Regions from separate parts of the Streptomyces sp. NPDC059906 genome, predicted to be linked through region 2. Evidence: riboswitches for the same ligand, from Rfam matches in the RefSeq annotation. Region 2 holds a riboswitch; the other holds the start of a gene.
The links. A riboswitch is a leader RNA that binds a small molecule or an ion and turns the genes downstream of it on or off. The one in region 2 is predicted to bind cobalamin.
Positions count from the first base shown of each region.

Region 1: another riboswitch for cobalamin. It lies ahead of ACFV9J_RS25155 (ribonucleoside-diphosphate reductase subunit alpha); the one in region 2 lies ahead of ACFV9J_RS17840 (hypothetical protein).

Region 1 is NZ_JBHWKU010000017.1:155,388-163,394, forward strand. It holds gene ACFV9J_RS25135 (cytochrome P450) at 1-861, shown strand, start outside; gene ACFV9J_RS25140 (GlxA family transcriptional regulator) at 875-1,843, opposite strand; gene ACFV9J_RS25145 (hypothetical protein) at 1,936-2,202, shown strand; gene ACFV9J_RS25150 (ribonucleotide-diphosphate reductase subunit beta) at 2,115-3,146, opposite strand; gene ACFV9J_RS25155 (ribonucleoside-diphosphate reductase subunit alpha) at 3,146-5,521, opposite strand; cobalamin riboswitch at 5,649-5,810, opposite strand; partial or broken gene ACFV9J_RS25160 (GNAT family N-acetyltransferase) at 5,872-6,379, opposite strand; gene mctP (monocarboxylate uptake permease MctP) at 6,452-8,007, opposite strand, start outside.
Region 2 is NZ_JBHWKU010000010.1:142,864-149,117, reverse strand. It holds gene ACFV9J_RS17860 (class I SAM-dependent methyltransferase) at 1-206, opposite strand, end outside; gene ACFV9J_RS17855 (MFS transporter) at 175-1,443, opposite strand; gene ACFV9J_RS17850 (ATP-grasp domain-containing protein) at 1,436-2,677, opposite strand; gene ACFV9J_RS17845 (cysteine synthase family protein) at 2,674-3,696, opposite strand; gene ACFV9J_RS17840 (hypothetical protein) at 3,693-4,454, opposite strand; cobalamin riboswitch at 4,812-4,964, opposite strand; gene ACFV9J_RS17835 (ferric reductase-like transmembrane domain-containing protein) at 5,233-6,219, shown strand.

The DNA.
Region 1 (8,007 bases), on a different contig from region 2:
ATGGACGAGCGGGCCGAGCGGCTGTGCGTCGCGCTCGCCACCGTCTTCCGGGGCATGTACCGGCGCATGGTGGTCCCGCTCGGACCGCTGTACCGGCTGCCGCTTCCGGCCAACCGCCGATTCAACGACGCGTTGGCCGATCTGCACCTGCTGGTCGACGAGATCATCGCCGAACGCCGCGCATCCGGTCAAAAGCCGGACGATTTGCTCACGGCATTGCTGGAGGCGAAGGACGACAATGGCGACCCGATCGGGGAACAGGAGATCCACGACCAGGTGGTCGCGATACTCACCCCGGGCAGTGAAACCATCGCGTCCACGATCATGTGGTTGCTCCAGGCACTTGCCGACCATCCGGAACATGCCGACCGCATACGCGACGAAGTCGAAGCGGTCACCGGCGGACGTCCCGTGGCATTCGAGGACGTCCGGAAGCTCACGCACACCGGCAATGTCATCGTGGAGGCCATGCGTTTGCGTCCCGCCGTATGGGTATTGACCCGGCGCGCGGTGGCCGAGAGCGAACTCGGTGGCTATCGCATTCCGGCCGGTGCGGACATCATCTACAGTCCGTACGCAATCCAACGCGATCCGAAGTCGTACGACGGCAACCTGGAGTTCGACCCCGACCGGTGGCTCCCACAACGCGCGGCGAATGTGCCGAAATACGCCATGAAGCCGTTCAGTGCGGGCAAGCGGAAGTGCCCCAGCGACCACTTCTCGATGGCCCAGCTCACGCTGATCACGGCCGCGCTCGCCACCAAGTACCGCTTCGAACAGGTGGCGGGCTCGAACGACGCGGTCCGGGTCGGCATCACGCTGCGTCCGCACGACCTGCTGGTCAGGCCCGTGGCGCGGTGACGGCCCGGACGGATCAGGCGGCGGCCCGCGGGCCCCGGAAGGTGCGCCGGTAGGCCTGCGGGGTGGTGCCCAGGGCCCTGGTGAACTGGTGCCTCAGGGCCGCCGCCGTGCCGAAACCGGCGCGCCAGGCGATCGTGTCCATCGTCTCGTCCGTCCCTTCCAGCAGCCGCTGGGCCAGCAGGACGCGCTGGCGCAGGATCCAGCGGTAGGGGGTCGTCCCCGTCTCCTGCTGGAAGCGGCGGGCGAAGGTGCGCGGGGACATGTGCGCCCGGGCCGCCAGCTGCTCGACCGTGACCTCCTCGTCGAGGTGCTGCTCCATCCAGGCCAGCACCTCGCCGACGGTGTCGCAGGAGGAGCGGGGCAGCGGCCGTTCGATGTACTGCGCCTGTCCGCCGTCCCGGTGCGGTGGCACCACCATGCGCCGGGCGATCCGGTTGGCGACCTCCGGCCCCTGCTCCTTGCGCACGATGTGCAGGCAGGCGTCGATGCCGGCGGCGGTCCCGGCCGAGGTGATCACCGGGTCCTCGTCGACGTAGAGCACGTCCGGCGCGACCCGGGCCCGCGGGTGCTGGCGGGCCAGCTCGGCCGCGTGGTGCCAGTGCACCGCGCAGCGCCGCCCGTCCAGCAGACCGGCCGCGCCCAGCACGAAGACACCGGAGCACACGCTCAGTACGCGGGTGCCCCGGTCCGTCGCCCTGCGCAGGGCGTCCAGCAGGTCGGGCGGGTACTCCCGGCGGACGAAGTCGCTGCCCGCCGGCACCGCGATCAGGTCGGCCTCCTCCAGCCGCTCCAGCCCGTACGGCGTGGAGACGGTCAGCCCGCCGACGTGGGTGCCCAGCGTGGGGCCCTCCGCGGAGACCACCGCGAAGTCGTACCCCGGCAGGCCCTCGTCGCTCCGGTCGATGCCGAAGACCTCGCAGATCACGCCTAGTTCGAAGGGATGCGCACCGTCCAGCAGGACGGCGGCCACGTTCTGCAGCATGCCGCCAGTGTGCCTCGCCGGTGGCAGGAAATCGAGGCCTTACGGCAGTCCTGCCACTGACGGTAAGGAGCATCCGGCGTGACAGTGGTGTCATGACCGGAAACCAGATCGAAGCCCTTGTCGGAATGCTCGCGACCTTCGGACTCCTCGTCCTCATGATCCTCCCCTCGGTGATCGGCATCGTGCGCGACAGGCGCATCGACCGCCGGATCAGGGAGGCCCAGGAGGACGGGGAGGTCCGGACCCACTACGGGAAGGAGACCCGGAGCACTCAGAAGTCCTCGGACAGGTCGACCGTGCCCTCCACCGCCACCTGGTACGCCGAGGGGCGCCGCTCGAAGAAGTTGGTCAACTCCTGAACGCCCTGCAGCTCCATGAAGGAGAAGGGGTTCTCGGAGCCGTACACCGGGGCGAAGCCGAGCCGGGTCAGACGCTGGTCGGCCACGCACTCCAGGTACTGCCGCATCGAGTCGGTGTTCATGCCCGGGAGGCCGTCACCGCACAGGTCGCGCGCGAACTGCAGCTCGGCCTCGACGGCCTCCCGCAGCATGCCGGTGACCTGCTCCTGGAGCTGGTCGTCGAACAGTTCCGGCTCCTCCTTGCGCACGGTGTCGACGACGTCGAACGCGAAGGACATGTGCATGGTCTCGTCCCGGAACACCCAGTTGGTGCCGGTGGCCAGGCCGTGCAGCAGGCCCCGGCTGCGGAACCAGTAGACGTAGGCGAAGGCGCCGTAGAAGAACAGGCCCTCGATGCACGCCGCGAAGCAGATCAGGTTGAGCAGGAAGCGGCGCCGGTCGGCCTTGGTCTCCAGCCGGTCGATCGACTCGACCGAGTCCATCCACTTGAAGCAGAACCCGGCCTTCTCCCGGATGGACGGGATGTTCTCCACGGCCGCGAAGGCGGCGGCGCGGTCCTCCGGGTCGGGCAGGTAGGTGTCCAGCAGCGTCAGATAGAACTGGACGTGGACGGCCTCCTCGAAGAGCTGGCGGGACAGGTACAGCCGCGCCTCGGGGGAGTTGATGTGCTTGTAGAGGGTCAGCACCAGGTTGTTCGCGACGATCGAGTCGCCGGTGGCGAAGAAGGCCACGAGCCGGCCGATCAGGTGCTGCTCCATCGGGCTGAGCTTCGCGAGGTCGGCGACGTCCGAGTGGAGGTCGACCTCCTCGACGTGCCAGGTGTTCTTGATGGCGTCCCGGTAGCGCTCGTAGAAGTCCGGGTAGCGCATGGGGCGCAGGGTCAGCTCGAAGCCCGGGTCGAGCAGGTTCTTGGTGGTGGGGTTCGCGGGGGTCTCGGTGGTCATTACTGGCAGGCCTCGCAGGACTCGGGGTTTTCCAGGGAGCAGGCGACCGCTTCGGGGTCCGGGCCGGCCTGCACGGGGACGGTGGTGGCGCGGGCCGCGGCGCGGGCGATCCGGGTCGCCGGGCGCGAGCGCAGGTAGTAGGTGGTCTTCAGGCCCTGCTTCCAGGCGTACGCGTACATCGAGGAGAGCTTCCCGATGGTCGGCGTCTCCAGGAACAGGTTCAGCGACTGGGCCTGGTCGAGGTACGGGGTGCGGGCGGCGGCCATGTCGATCAGGCCGCGCTGCGGGATCTCCCAGGCGGTGCGGTACAGCGCGCGCACGTCCTCGGGGATCCAGGTGAAGCCCTGCACCGAACCGTTGGCCTCGCGCAGCGCCTCACGGGTGCGGGCGTCCCACACGCCGAGCCGCTTGAGGTCGTCCACCAGGTACGAGTTGACCTGGAGGAACTCTCCGGACAGCGTCTCGCGCTTGAACAGGTTGGACACCTGCGGCTCGATGCACTCGTAGACACCGGCGATGGAGGCGATGGTCGCGGTCGGCGCGATGGCCAGGAGCAGGGAGTTGCGCAGTCCGGTCGTCGCCATGCGCTCGCGCAGCGCGGCCCAGCGCTCCGGCCAGGCCGGCTCGACGCCGTAGTGGTCCGGGTGCAGCACCCCCTTGGCCGTACGGGTCTTCTCCCAGGCCGGCGCGGGGCCGCCCCGCTCGGCGAGGTCGGCGGAGGTCTCGTACGCGGCGAGCATGATCCGCTCGGCGATGCGGGTGGACAGGGCCTTCGCCTCGGGGGAGTCGAAGGGCAGACGCAGCTGGAAGAAGACGTCCTGGAGGCCCATCGCGCCGAGGCCGACCGGGCGCCAGCGGGCGTTGGAGCGGCCCGCCTGCTCGGTCGGGTAGAAGTTGATGTCGACGACCCGGTCCAGGAAGGTGACCGCGGTGCGGACGGTGGCGTCCAGGCGCTCCCAGTCCATGTCGCCCTTCGCGGGGTCGACGAACGCGCCGAGGTTGACCGAGCCCAGGTTGCAGACCGCGGTCTCCCCGTCGTCGGTGACCTCCAGGATCTCCGTGCAGAGGTTGGATGAGTGGACGACGTGGCCGGGGGTCGCGGTCTGGTTGGCCGTGCGGTTGGCGGTGTCCTTGAAGGTCATCCAGCCGTTGCCGGTCTGCGCGAGGGTGCGCATCATGCGGCCGTACAGCTCCCGGGCGGGCAGCGTCCTGCGGGCCAGCCCCGCCTCCTCCGCCCTGCGGTAGGCGGCGTCGAACTCCTCGCCCCACAGGTCGGTCAGCTCCGGCACGTCGGCGGGGGAGAACAGCGACCAGGCCCCGTCGGCGTCCACGCGGCGCATGAACTCGTCCGGGATCCAGTGCGCGAGGTTCAGGTTGTGCGTACGGCGGGCGTCCTCGCCGGTGTTGTCCCGCAGCTCCAGGAACTCCTCGACGTCCGCGTGCCAGGTCTCCAGGTAGACCGCGGCGGCGCCCTTGCGCCGGCCGCCCTGGTTCACGGCGGCGACCGAGGCGTCCAGCGTCTTCAGGAACGGGACGATGCCGTTGGAGTGCCCGTTGGTGCCGCGGATCAGCGAACCCCGGGCGCGGACGCGGGAGTAGGCGATGCCGATGCCGCCGGCGTGCTTGGACAGGCGGGCCACCTGGTGGAGGCGGTCGTAGAGGGAGTCCAGCTCGTCCTTGGGGGAGTCCAGGAGGTAGCAGGACGACATCTGGGCGTGCCGGGTGCCGGAGTTGAAGAGGGTGGGGGAGGAGGGGAGGTAGTCGAGGCGGCTCATCAGGCCGTAGAGGGCGGCGACCTCGTCCACGGACCGGGTGGTGTCGTCCTCGGCGAGTCCGGCGGCGACCCGCAGCAGGAAGTGCTGGGGCGTCTCGACGGCCTTGCGGGTGAGCGGGTGGCGGAGCAGGTAGCGGCTGTAGACGGTACGCAGGCCGAAGTAGCCGAAGCGGTCGTCGGCGGCCGGGTCGACCAGCGCGTCGAGGCGGGCCGCGTGCAGCCGGACGAAGGCCGCGGTGCGGTCGGCGATCAGGCCCTCGCGGTGGCCGGTGGCGACGGAGTCGGTGAAGGTGACGACGCCCTGGGAGGCGGCCTCGGCGCGGATGCCGATGGTCAGCAGGCGGGCGGCCAGCCGGGAGTAGACCGGGTCCTCGGAGATCAGGCCGGCGGCGGCCTCGGTGGCCAGCTCGCGCAGCTCGGCCTCGTCGGCGCGGGCGGACCGGCCGCGCAGTGCGGCGGCGGCCACCCGGCCGGGGTCGGCGCCCTGGAGGTCGGCGGTCAGCCCGGTCAGGGTCCGCAGCAGGGCGGCACCGGGTCCGTCGGGTTCCCCGGTCGCCGTCACCGGGGTCGCTGAAGCCGGATCGGCTGGCGCGATGGTCACGTGGAGCACTCCCTCGCTCGGCACGGGGCCCGGCGGAGGGAGGGCAGGGGGCAGCTCACGAGCGCACGCGGCGTCGCGTCCACCGGCCCACTCCACGAGGCCCGGACGTCATGGCACCCGGGCCAGGGCGGCCGGGCGCGCTGTCGGCAGGTCCTCGGACTGGACAGGCGTGCGCGCACGTGCGAAGACGTACGGATGCACGCAAGTACACCGTTGCGGGACAGTTCCGGATTCGCACCGGATTCCCCTGCGGCGACAGCGAGCACGAGCATACATCTTGTGCCGGGGGACGCGAGCACCCCCAGATGTTGTGTCTCGACGGGGTGTTGTGATGGGGTGCCGCGGCCGTGTCAGAGCGTCAGTTCGTAGGTGAGCAGCGTGATGTCGTCCAGCTCCGGCAGCGGGTTCCAGTCGCGGTCGGGCGTGCGGACGAAGCCCCAGGCGCGCGTAGAGACGGTGGGCGGTGCGCATGGTGGCCTGGGTCGACAGCACGACGCCCGTGCACCCCGTCACCGTCCGGGCGCGGTCGACACAGGCCCGTACGAGGGCCTCGCCCGCCCCGCGGCCGCGTGCCTCGCGGGCGACGGCGAGCATGCGTATCTCGGCCTCGCCGGGGCGGGCTATGTCCGCCATGGGGCCGCCGGACGGTACGAAGGTCACGCCGCCGAGCACCCGGGTGTCGGCCACGGCGACCAGCACCTCGGCGGCCGCCGCCCGCTTGGCCACGTCGCGCAGCTCGTCCAGGTAGGAGTCGCTCTCCCCGAAGTCGAGGAGGCCGTCGCGCAGGTAGGCCTGCGCGGTGATCTCGCCGAGGGTGTCGTACTCCTCGGCCGTCGCCCGCCGGATCACGAAGTCCATGACCCCGAGTGTGCCCGACGGGTACGACAACGGGCCGCCGGATTTCTCCGACGGCCCGCCTCGAACCAGGGGTCAGTGCGAGCTGCCCGCCGTGGCCGGCGGCAGTTCCACCTGGACGCCGGGGTCGCCGGCGTCGGCCGTGTAGTCGCTCGGCTTGGTCTCGTCCACGCCGTCGGGCGCCTTGACCGCCCTCAGGACGAAGGTCAGGACCACGGTGACCAGGACGTTCAGCACGAAGGCGGTGAGACCGATGTAGCCGATCTCGCCGATGCCGGGGATCTCGTCGGAGGACCCGCCGAAGTGCGCCTGTGTCGGCGAGGCGACCCCGTAGGCGGCGACCGTGCCGTAGATCATGCCGACCGCCCAGCCGCCGAGCAGCGCCCAGCGGTGGAACCAGCGGGTGAACAGGCCGCCGACCAGGGCCGGGAAGGTCTGCAGGATCCAGATGCCGCCCAGCAGCTGGAAGTTGATCGCGACGGTCTTGTCCATGCCCAGGACGAAGATCAGCGCGCCCACCTTCACCAGGAGCGACACCAGCTTGGAGACCTTCGTCTCCTGTGCCGGGGTGGCGTCCGGCTTGATGAAGTCCTTGTAGATGTTGCGGGTGAAGAGGTTCGCGGCCGCGATCGACATGATCGCCGCCGGGACCAGGGCGCCGATGCCGATCGCCGCGAAGGCCACGCCCGCGAACCAGTCCGGGAACATGGTCTCGAACAGCTGCGGGATTGCCAGCTGGCCGTTGTCCACCTTCACCCCGGCCGCGATCGCCATGAAGCCGAGCAGCGCGAGCAGGCCCAGCATCAGCGAGTACAGCGGCAGGATCGTGGTGTTGCGCCGGATCACGTTACGGCTGCGCGAGGACAGCGTGGCGGTGATCGAGTGCGGGTACATGAAGAGCGCCAGGGCCGAGCCGAGCGCCAGCGTCGCGTAGGTCCACTGGCCCCCCGCGTCCGGCACCACCCCGCCCTTGCCCGCCTCGGTGAACTTGTCGCTCGCCGACGCGAAGATGTCGTCGAAGCCGCCCAGCTTGATCGGGATGTAGATGATCGCCACCGCGATGACGATGTAGATCAGCGTGTCCTTCACGAACGCGATCAGCGCGGGCGCGCGCAGTCCCGACGAGTAGGTGTACGCCGCCAGCACACCGAAGGCGATCAGCAGCGGCAGGTCCTTGATGAACCAGTTGGTGTCCTCGCCGCCGCCGACGCCCATCACGTCGAGGACGGCCTGGATGCCGACCAGCTGGAGCGCGATGTACGGCATGGTCGCCAGGATGCCGGTGACGGCCACCGCCAGCGACAGGCCCTTGGAGCCGAACCGGCCCCGCACGAAGTCCGAGGTCGTCACGTATCCGTGCTTGTGCGAGACCGACCACAGGCGGGGCAGGAAGGTGAAGATCAGCGGGTAGACCAGGATCGTGTACGGCACCGCGAAGAAGCCGGCCGCGCCCGCCGCGTAGATCGCCGCCGGGACGGCCACGAAGGTGTACGCCGTGTACAGGTCGCCGCCCAGCAGGAACCAGGTGACCCAGGTGCCGAACGAGCGGCCGCCGAGGCCCCACTCGTCGAGGCTGTGCTCGTTCGCGGCCCGGCGCCAGCGGGCGGCCAGGAAGCCCATGGCGGTGACGA
Region 2 (6,254 bases):
GTCACGCGGTGCCCGCGGCGTGCGAGCGGGACGGTGAACACCCCCGGCCCGCAGCACAGGTCCAGCACGCGTGATCTCTCGGTCAGGGCGAGCAGGGGAGAGGTGTCGAGGAGTTCCTCGGCCTGCTCGTAGCGCTGCTCGGAGAAGAGGAAGTCGTGGAACTCGGTCCAGAAGTCATCGTCCTGGAATCCGCCCGTCCGTGTCATCGCGGGTCAGTGCTCCTTCGTGGTCGCCGTCGGGGACAGGGCGCCGCGCCGTGCGGCGGCGCAGGGTGAGCAGCAGAGGGGGAAGCAGCAGGCACTGCGCGGCTGCCAGCAGCCAGAACCAGCCGGTGTGTCCGGCCCGTTCGCCGAGGCCGTACACCTGCCCGCCCAGCACGCCGCTCGCGCAGGCGCCCAGGCCCGCGGCCAGCCGCTGCCGGCCGAAGACGACGGCGTCGGAGCGGGGGCTCCGGCGCAGTGCCTCCAGGTCGTTCTTGAGGAACAGCACGATGTCGCCGAGGGTGATCAGCGCGCCGCCCGCCAGCAGCGCCGCCCGGGTACCGGCCGCCAGCACGGCCAGGCCCGCTGCCAGGCCCGTGAACCCGACCGCGAGGGCGAGGGCGTACGGCATGCGCCGGATCAGGCCGGACGCGAGCGGCTGTACGACGACGACCAGCGTGAAACAGAGCAGCAGCACCAGACTGTAGAAGGCGCTGGAAGCGCGCTCGACGGCGTACACCGCCAGGAAGTGCTGGAAGTGGAAGTAGAGGTAAAAGGCCAGCGCGTTGGCGGCGAACGGCAGGAGTGCCACGCCGGCGAGTAGTCCCGGGCGGGCCGTTTGCGTCGATTCGGCGGGGTGCGTCCCGTGGGTCTCCGGTAGCCGTGCGTGTCCTGCCGTGACCGCGAGGAACAGCGTCGTGACGGCTGCGAACAGCCAGCCGGGCGCGGACAGGACGAACGGCCCGGCGATGAGCGGGCCGAGGGCCATCCCGGCGTTGAGTGCCGCGTTGCCCGCCGACAGGAACGCCGGGCGGCGCTGGTCGTCGACGCCGTGTACCAGGTACGCCTTGTTGGCGGGCAGGTAGAGCGCGGCACCGCAGCACGTCAGGACCAGTGCCCAGACGGCGAGGGGCGGCCAGCGCAGGGCCAGCAGGAGCCCGGTGAAACCGGCGGTGCGTACGGCCAGTGCCCACAGCATGGTGCGGCGCAGCCCGATCCGGTCCGCGAGGGCTCCGCCGGCGATGCCGCCGGAGAACTGCACGAGCGATGCCACGGCCAGGACCACGCCGACCGTGCCGAGCCCCATCCCGAGCCGCTCGTGCAGGAACACCGACATGAACGGCAGGACCATGAAGCTGCCGAGGGGGATGAGGAAGGAGCTGAGCAGGAGGAACCGCAGCGGGCCGGTGAGCGGGAACAGCGAGGCCCGCAGGCCCGGTTCCCGGGGGGTGCGTTCACCCACCGGGCGCCTCCCGGCCGGCCGGCTCGGTGCGGACACGCAAGGCGTTGGCAGCGGCCACCGCGCGGTGGGTGGCGAGTTCGGCGGTCTCCGCCTCGGCGTACACGAGGCCCGCGTATCCACGGCTGTCGCCGAGATGCTCCACGAGGTCGCCGGGCTGCTTGGTCGGATACCAGGTGGGTGCTCCCGGCATCTCGGTGAGCCGGTCGAGCCCGGCGACGCCGGTGAACACGCCGGGGGCGGCCGGGTAGCCGAGAACGAAGGCGACGGCCGGACCACCGGGAAGCTCCGCGTCCATGAGACGGGGGCGGCGGCCGAGCGCGGCCTCGATCATCGCCTCGTACACGTTGACGCCGAGGGCCCGGCACATGCCCTCGCCGACCAGGGCGCCGCCGATGCGGGGATTGACCTCCACCACCTCCGGGCCGTCGGCGGTCAGCACGAACTCCACGTGTGCGAACCGGTCGGTGTAGCCGATGGCGGCGAGCACCCGATCGAGCCAACGCTCCAACGACGTCCGCTGCGGGCCCGGCAAGGCGACGGGAAAGGCGGTGATCTCCTCCCGGAAGTGCGGCTCCGGTGACATGAGCCGACTGGAGACGCCCAGCAGCCTGGTGCGACCGGCCCAGGTGAGCGTCTCGGCGCTGTACACCGGGCCGCTGAAATAGGGCTCGGCGAACAACCGCCCCTTCAGGTCCCGACCGGACGCCTCTTCCAGCGCCGCGTCGAGTTCGCCCTCGTCACGGACCAGCCACACGTTTTGGCTCCCGGTGCCCGCCGTGTCCTTGAGCACGAGCGGCAGCCCCGACTCCTTGAGCAGCAGCCCGCGTGCCTCGCGGTCCGGGACGGCGCCTTCGACGGCCCGCGCACGGGTGAGTCCCGCCTCGTGCAGCCTGTTGCGTACGGCGGCCTTGTCCCGGGTCAGCCGCAGGACGGCCGGGTCGGGACCGGGCAGACCGAGGCGATCGGTGAGGGCGGCGCCGGCCAGTGTCCAGGTGTCGGTGGAACTGATCAGGCCGCTCAGTCCCGGGGTGCGCCGGAGCAGCGAGTCGACCCGCTCCACGTCGAAAGTGTCGGTCACGACGACGTCCAGGGCGTCGGTGGGCAGCCGGTCCAGTTCGTAGGCGTAGTAGGCGGGGTCCCGGGTGAGGAGCAGCAGGCGCTCGCCGAGCCGGTCGGCGGCGCGGACCAGCCGGCCGAGGCCGAAGGTCAGTGACTCCAGGCAGGCCACGGTCATGCGGCACTCTCCTTCCACTGCGCCGGGCGGGGAGTGCGCCGCCACGTCGTCCTCGACCAGGGCATGGTCATCTCCTCGGGACCGCGGACCTCGACGGGCTTGAGCGCGACCGGGTCCAGGGCCTCGGCGTGCCGGGCGAACACCCGCTCCACATACCGGTGTCCGGTGTCGGCGCCTATCACCAGGTGCAGTCGGTCGGGGTGGCGGCGGGCCTCGTACGTCGCCGTCAGATAGCCGGCTCCGGTGGACAGCCCGGCGAAGACCGCGTGCTCGCGCAGCAGGGCGACGGCGCCGGACATGGCGTGCGTGAAGTCCAGCCAGTGCACGGTGTCGTAGAGATGGTGGCGGACGTTGTCGAAGACGATGGACGAGCCGATGCCGGCGATGATCGCTTCGGGATCGTGATGGTCCTGGCTGCCGAAGGTGACGCTGCCGAAGGGCTGGACGCCGACCAGACGCACCGAGGGGTCGGTCACGCGCAGGCGTTCCACGATGCCGCCGGTCGAGGCTCCGGACCCCACTCCGCCGACGACGGTCAGCGATGCGTGCGGGAACTGTGCCGCGATCCGGTCGGCCACCTCTTGGTAGCCGAGGTAGTGGATGTCGTCGTGGTACTGGCGCATCCAGTGGTGACCGGGGCGCTCGGCGAGGATCTCGCGCACCCGTCGCACCCTCAGTTCCTGGTCCAGTTTCAGGTTCCGCGACGGTCTGACCTGTTCCACGGTGCAGCCGAGGATCTCCAGTTGGGCCAGGGTGGTGGCGTCGACGGTGGTGGACGCGACGATGTGGCATCGCATGCCGTACCGGTGGCAGGCAAGGGCGAGGGCGTAGGCGTAAATGCCGCTGGAACTGTCGATCAGGGTCTGTCCCGGACGGACGGTGCCCCGCTCCAGCAGATGACGGACGGCGGCGAGGGCCGAGTAGATCTTCATCGACTCGAACCGCAGCAGGACCAGGCCATCGGTGAGCCGGACGAGGTCCGGGGCTTTGAGGGCGTCGGCGATGTGGGGGTGGATCACCCGTAGCCTCCTTGGGCGAAGGTGCACTGGTGGCCGAGCGACTGGAAGAACGCGGAGAGTTCGGACTTGACGTGGGCGCCCGGGCGGGAGGCGAAGAGGTAGCCGGCCAGGCAGCCGGTGTGGGCGACGAAGACGCCGTCGGCGCCGAATCGCTCACGATGGGTTTGCAGACTGCCGAAGGTCGCCTTGGGCAGCACCTCCTGGGACAACGCGGCGCTGACCGTGGCGGCACGGGCGACGGCGGCCGGGTCGCCCGAGTCGAAGCCCTTCAGTAGATCGGTCAGACACCGCTGGTACTCCTCGTCGCGGCGCCGGTAGTGGTCCAGCAGCAGGGGAGTGACGGCGGCGGTGTCCACCGTGCCGGGTTCCGTGACGTAGGCGGTGTGGAAGCCGACGTCCCGGCCCAGTCGCCGCACCACTCGGTGCCGGCCGCTGAGATACAGGGCGAATTCGTCGAGGAAGACACTGTCGGCGCGCTCGATGTCCGTCAGGATGCCGAGGACCACGTCCATGTCGTACGGCAGCGAGAAGACGCGGAACAGGCAGCGCAGTGTCGCCACGATGTCCGCCGTGGAACTGGACATCCCCACCCCTACCGGCAGTTCGGAGTGGGTGCGCCAGTCGCCCGGGGGGAAGGCGAGGCCGTAGTGGTCGAGGAAGAGGCGGGCCGCCGTCGCCGACTTCGCACCCAGGGCCGTCGGACACGGCGGGCCGGTGGCCTTCCTCGGTGTGAAGTACACCCAGGAGTGTCGGTCCACGGGAAAGGACACCACCGCGATCTCGGATGAGGTGCCCGCTCGCAACGGGCCTTGGTACAGCTCACCCAGAGTGCCGTGACAGACGCCGGAGACCGTGCCGCGGGACTGGCCCCGTTCCCGGAGGGCACCCGCGACGGGTTCGAGGGCCGGCCGCCCGGAGCCGTCGGACGACACCTCGGTCCGGGGTCGGACAGGCCGACGCGAAGCGGCTGGGTTCCGCACAGCATCCTCCGTACCTGGCCTTGGACAGCGACAGGGAAGGAGGCGCGGCCACCCGCACGACGTACGACCGCCCATACCGCCGACCCAGTCCACGAGGTCACGTGCACCACCCGCGCGGAGCGCGGGCGCAGTGGCAGGTCTTCGGACTCGCGGGCCCGTCCGCCGAAAGGGCCGGACACCTACCGGCCGTCTCTTCCCCGGTCCTGACGCGGACCCAGTGAACATCGACGGCTTTCGTTCCCACTCACCGCTGCGGGACAGCCCCGGATTCGCACCGGGTTCCCTCTTGCGTCGCGCCGCCGGCATCCGGGCGGACGGGAGGCGCGAACCGACTGCGTCCATCAGCGTAAGGGCGCTCGTACTCCTGCGACAGTGAGGATTCAACGGTTGTCTTGATTGTGGAGGGGAGACAGAAACCAGGTGTGTCCCCGTCCGGTCGTCGTGGCTGGTCTGGCCGGATAGTGCCTCGGGGGATCGCCGCCCCATCGGCCAGACTTGTTGCCTCACGACACATGCGCACCGTTGCGGCGGTGACCCGTGCCTGGGGAGGCGCCTGATGACGTCGGACACGAGGCCGGACGAGGGCGGGGCGGCGGCCGCGTCCGGAGGGCAGCGGCCTCCCGGGGACCGCGTCGCACTGCGCGGTGATCTGCGTGCCGCAGTGCCCGACGCCTCCGCGGCCGTGGTGGTCACGGGACTCGTGTTCGCTCTCCTGTGGGCCCGCATGGAGTCGGGTGCTTCGGACACCGTCGCGGTCATGCCCTTCATGGACGATGCCGGCACCTACTGGATGTACTTGCTCAGCCAGGCTTTCGGCTGGTCGGCGCTGCTGTGGGCCTGGGGCACGGTCATGTTGGGCCTGCTGCTGTCGGGTCCGCGCCCCGCCCGGCTGCCGGTCTCGCGGCAGGTACTGGAGCGCTGGCACCGCACCACGAGCCTGACGACGATGGCGCTCATGCTCGCGCACGCGCTGATGTTCGCCGCCGAACTCGTGCGCTACGAGACGAAGGTGGACTGGGCCGAGCGGCTGTGGGTGGGCTTCGCCGACAGCTTCGTGCCCGGCTGGTACGACTCCGGCACCGGCCGGATCGCCATCCCGCTCGGGCAGGGCGCCCTGTACCTCGCGATCCCTCTCGGCCTGCTGTTCTACGTTCGGCACCGCATCGGAGCGAACACCTGGCGACGGCTGCACCGCTTCGTGATCGTCGTCTACGTGCTGAGTGTGTGGCACACCCTGCTGTACGGAACCAACGTCTGGTACGGGGAGTGGCCGCGCACCCTCCTGTGGCTGCTGCAACTTCCAGTCGCCGCGCTGCTGTTGGTGCGTCTGCTGCGACCCGCCCGACGGTCCGAACGGCTGGGGCCGCCGAGGCGGGGCCCGGGCACGGCCCGTCCGGCCTGGTGGGGGCGCGCGGCCGGACGCGTCGTCGCCGGAGCCATCGTCGTCGGGCTGGTCGTCGTGGTGATGTCCGGTCGTGACGGCGGACGGGACCGTCCGGCCCGTCCGCCCGCCACGGCCCCGCACGAGCAGGAGACGGACTGACGGTCGGCGCCGCGTTCCGGGATGGGATGATGGCC